Regions from separate parts of the Chryseomicrobium palamuruense genome, predicted to be linked through region 2. Evidence: predicted binding sites of a transcription regulator. Region 2 holds the regulator's gene; the other holds the start of a gene.
The links. The regulator NrdR, encoded in region 2, represses ribonucleotide reductase genes. The targets are predictions, from matches to a motif close to AACACNATATATNGTGTT.
Positions count from the first base shown of each region.

Region 1 (2,468 bases), 210 kb from region 2:
TCTGGCAATAAAGATAGACTGGCTTGTCTTTGCGAATCTCTTTCATACGAGTACGCATTTGACTTGCGGGAATGTTTCGAGCTCCCAAAATGTGACCGCCGTCAAATTCTTTTGGTTCACGTACATCGATGAGCTGGGCTTTACGGTACCCCTGAATAAATTCTTCTTGTGATAAGGTGGTCACTGATTTTTTCATACGTGTTCCCATGAAGAACGTATAAATACCGAAGACAATGATTGCCCCTAAAATTACTAATACGATTTCTAACAACTTCATTACTCCCTTCTCTACTTCTATTATAATAAGTAAAAGATAGAGATTCAATGTGAATACATAATTGGAGGAAAAACAATGAACACAACATGGTATTTTATTAACTCAGGTAAACAAGATCCTGCTTACAATATGGCACTTGATGAAGCACTTTTAGATTGGCATTCGGAAGGATTGATTCCTCCAGTGATTCGGTTTTATCAGTGGGAACCTGCATCTTTATCGATTGGGTATTTTCAAAAAGCAGAAAAAGATGTGGATATGGAAGCGATTAAACGTTTAGGGCTCGGATTTGTACGCAGACCAACTGGAGGCAGAGCTGTTTTGCATGAAGATGAATTGACATACAGTGTCATCGTCACGGAAGACTATCCAGATATGCCAAAAACCGTGACGGAAGCGTACCGAGTCATCAGTGAAGGAATTTTACAAGGATTTCGTAATCTTGGATTACGTGCAGAATTTTCGGTTCCTGTCTCTGAAGAACAACGTGCCGCATTAAATCAACCCAAATCTGCAGTTTGTTTTGATGCCCCTTCATGGTACGAACTCCTTGTAGAAGGAAAAAAAGTAGCGGGATCTGCCCAAACTCGACAAAAAGGTGTCATTTTACAACACGGGGCCATTCTAGTAGATCTAGATGAAGAAAAGTATATTCAGTGTTTTCATTTTTCATCAGATGACGTACGTAAAAAAGCAAAAACACGTTTAGGTCAAAAAGCTGTTTCCATTAACAAAATACTAACAAATCCGATTACTGTAGAAGAATGTATTCCCGCATTTAAAAAAGGTTTTGAACAGGCACTTTCCATCGAATTATATGAATATCAATTATCTTCCGAGCAACAACAATATGTAGAAAACCTTACAGCATCAAGGTACCGTACTGATGAGTGGAATTTTAGAAAATAATCGCCACTTCTGGGCTATGGAAATTAACCAAAATAGGTGCAAAGTTTCATTCTGTGAATTTGTTTGTCTGGCGCTAGACAACCAATATGTTGTGCTATATTATTTCTATATACACTATATATTGTGTCAAGAAGGCAATTAATCATTCGGGAGGAATTCGCATGGTCACATCTTCAATTCAAGAACAACAAGGTTTAATTGATCAATTAAATGCGTCAATCGCAAAATTTCCACAAGTTCACCCAGTGACACCAGACATGAAAATTACGCATAAAGGGGTTTCTAGACTGGTCATGATTGATCGTTATTCTTTCAAAGATACAGAAAAGAAAACCCTTCAAGCAGGGGATTTCGTGGTCTTAACAGTAAAAGAAGATCCGAAATTTCCGGCGCGAGGTTTAGGTCATATTGTATCCATCGATTGGGACAATAAGACTGCACTCGTTCGCATCGATGAGGAATACCGAAGCGCGATTGATGATCCCGAAAAAGTAGTGACTGGTGAGATCGTGCGTCCGCTATCTGTCATTGAAAAGCCTCTTGAAATTTTTTATGAACAAATCGCAAAACGTAATGCGACTGGACTTGCCTCTGTGGAAACTACAGAAGAAAAACGTCAAGAGTGGTTCGAAAAATTCTATCAAGAACTCGTATCACTTCGTTTCATACCAGCAGGACGTGTCATTTATGGGGCTGGTGCAGATACGGATGTCACGTATTTTAACTGTTATGTTATGCCATTTGTACCCGATTCACGGGAAGGTATCAGTGACCACCGAAAGCAGGTCATGGAAATCATGAGCCGTGGAGGTGGAGTCGGAACGAACGGTTCAACACTTCGCCCACGCAACACGTTAGCACGCGGGGTCAATGGAAAATCTTCAGGGTCTGTGTCATGGTTAGATGATATTGCCAAGCTGACACACCTAGTTGAGCAAGGAGGCTCTCGCCGTGGAGCACAGATGATCATGCTAGCCGATTGGCATCCGGATATTGCTGAATTCATCATTTCCAAAATGCAAAATCCGCGAATTTTGCGGTATTTGATCGAAAATACGGAAGACAACTGGATTAAAGATTTAGCAAAGGACAAACTGAAATTCAAGCCACTTTCCCAGCAGGAAGATCAGATGTATCAAGGTATCGTTAATTATAGAGCAATTCCGGGACTCGGTGGCTTTAGTGAAGCCATCATTCGTGATGCAGAAACAAAACTGCGTGATGGTGGGCACTACAGTGTTCATAATCCAGAATTCCTAACAGGCGCGAATATCTCAGTGAC
Region 1 covers NZ_JBHSEF010000026.1:313,827-316,294, forward strand. The annotation lists gene ACFO0S_RS13960 (rhodanese-like domain-containing protein) at 1-277, opposite strand, end outside; gene ACFO0S_RS13965 (lipoate--protein ligase family protein) at 353-1,186, shown strand; gene ACFO0S_RS13970 (vitamin B12-dependent ribonucleotide reductase) at 1,348-2,468, shown strand, end outside.
Region 1: the regulator NrdR is predicted to act here: its motif matches at 1,297-1,314, upstream of ACFO0S_RS13970 (vitamin B12-dependent ribonucleotide reductase).

Region 2 (2,468 bases):
TGATGTGATCTCGAATGCGAGCTGTACAACAAACTGTTTAGCACCTGTTGCCAAAGTGTTGCATGATGAGTTTGGTATCGTGAACGGTTTGATGACGACAGTCCATGCGTATACAAATGACCAAAATAACTTAGATAATCCCCATAAAGACCTTCGCCGTGCTCGTGCATGTGCACAGTCAATCATTCCGACGTCAACTGGAGCAGCAAAAGCTTTAACGCTTGTACTTCCAGAATTGAAAGGGAAGATGCACGGAATGGCGCTTCGCGTGCCGACTCCAAACGTCTCTCTTGTCGATTTAGTAGTTGATCTTGAGCGTGACGTAACAGTAGAAGAAGTGAACGAAGCGTTCGAAAAAGCAGCGAATGGCGCGATGAACGGCATTTTAGCGATTACTAATGATCCATTGGTGTCGATTGACTTTAACACAACTACGACTTCCGCTACAGTCGACGGGTTAACAACGATGGTGATCGGCGACCGTAAAGTGAAAGTTCTTGCATGGTATGACAATGAGTGGGGCTATTCTGCTCGCGTGATTGACTTGACGAAAAAAGTAGCGAAATCGTTATCTGCTATTACAGCCTAATTGATTTTCGTAAGCTCCCTCTTTTTATGAGAGGGATTTTTTTATGTATTTTTAAAATTCTATTGCAATTCGTACCCTACCATCCTATAATGAAATTCGTGCTTATTGCACCGGCTACTTAAAGGGTTAGGACCTCTTTGGACTAACTTTCCCCCGTGGTAGTCACTTTGATTAAAAATTCCAGTCAAAGGGGGAAACGGACATTGGAAACAATCGGACGTCACATCATTGCGGAACTATGGGAATGTGATTTTGACAAGTTGAATGATATGGACTTCATCGAGCGTACATTCGTGGATGCAGCACTGAAATCAGGTGCGGAAGTTCGTGAAGTGGCTTTCCACAAATTTGCACCACAAGGTGTAAGTGGAGTCGTCATCATTTCTGAGTCACACTTAACGATTCATAGTTTTCCGGAACATGGCTATGCAAGTATCGATGTGTATACTTGTGGAGACCTGGATCCAACAATCGCTGCAGGATATATCGCAGATGCATTGAATGCCAAGACGCGCGAAGTCATGGAACTTCCACGTGGTATGGGCCCAGTCGCAGCCAAATCACTACAAACTGTTTAAACCAAAGCAGAGGGAACTCCCCCTCTGCTTTTTCTTATGGATGGGTGCAGAAGCCCCTAAACTTTAGTATAATGAATGAAATACGAGCATATAGGAGCGTTTACTATGAGATGTCCTTCCTGCCAATACAATGGCACGAAAGTAGTCGATTCTCGTCCGGTGGATGAAAACAAATCTATTCGTAGACGACGAGAATGCGAGCAATGCGGATTTCGCTTTACGACATTTGAAAAAGTAGAGGAAACCCCGTTGATAGTTGTGAAAAAAGATGGCTCTCGCGAAGAGTTCAGTCGAGAGAAAGTGTTACGTGGACTGATCCGAGCGTGTGAAAAACGTCCAGTCACCTTAGAACAATTAGAAGAAATCGTCTTTACAATCGAAAAGGAATTACGGCGCATGGGCAATTCGGAAATCAAATCAGAACAAGTCGGCGAAAAAGTCATGGACAAACTAGCCGCTGTGGATGAAGTCGCGTATGTTCGATTTGCGTCGGTGTATCGACAGTTTAAAGATATAAACGTATTCATGGAAGAAGTAAAGGAAATTCTGAAACGGAATCCTTCTTCACACGATTAAGGAGGAAAGCCGATGCTGCGTAATGAATTGCAACCGATGGATGCGTTTCGCACCTCTACGGCTGCCCCAGTTACAAGTCAACATTTACAAACGGTCACGCTTCTTTACCAACCATTGATTGGTGCTGAGGCATTTACACTCTATCAACAACTATGGACCATGCATGATGACATGAAAGAAGAGCATGCTCATTATGCACTGATGAACGCGTTATCTCTTCCGATTCAGCGGATTTTTGAAGCGCGCGCTCACTTAGAGGCGATCGGTCTACTCAGAACATGGCGAAAAGGAAACGATGACCGCACGTTTTATTACGAAGTGCAATGTCCACTCGCTCCTCATGCATTTTTTGCAGACCCACTGCTTTCCATTTTCCTATGGAATAAAGTAGGAGACCATATGTATCAACAACTTGAAAAACGTTTTTCCCGTGATACGTCGTGGCAAAACAACGCCAAAGAACTCACCCGTAGCTTCACTGACGTGTTCCAGCCGAATTTAAAAATGGCAAAGACCACAACATCTAAAAGATCTTCTATAAAAACAAGTTACGATTTTGACTATGATTTTGATTTTGACTTATTGCTAGAAGGGTTAAACGAGCATCTGTTGCCTCGAAAACTATTAACTGCCGACGTCAGAAAGATGATTGCCAAACTTGCTTTTCTCTATGCATATTCGCCGTTAGATATGCAAAAGATCATTTTACTTGCAGTTGATGATCC
Region 2 covers NZ_JBHSEF010000026.1:100,712-103,179, forward strand. The annotation lists gene ACFO0S_RS12850 (glyceraldehyde-3-phosphate dehydrogenase) at 1-589, shown strand, start outside; gene speD (adenosylmethionine decarboxylase) at 793-1,167, shown strand; gene nrdR (transcriptional regulator NrdR) at 1,273-1,743, shown strand; gene ACFO0S_RS12865 (replication initiation and membrane attachment family protein) at 1,756-2,468, shown strand, end outside.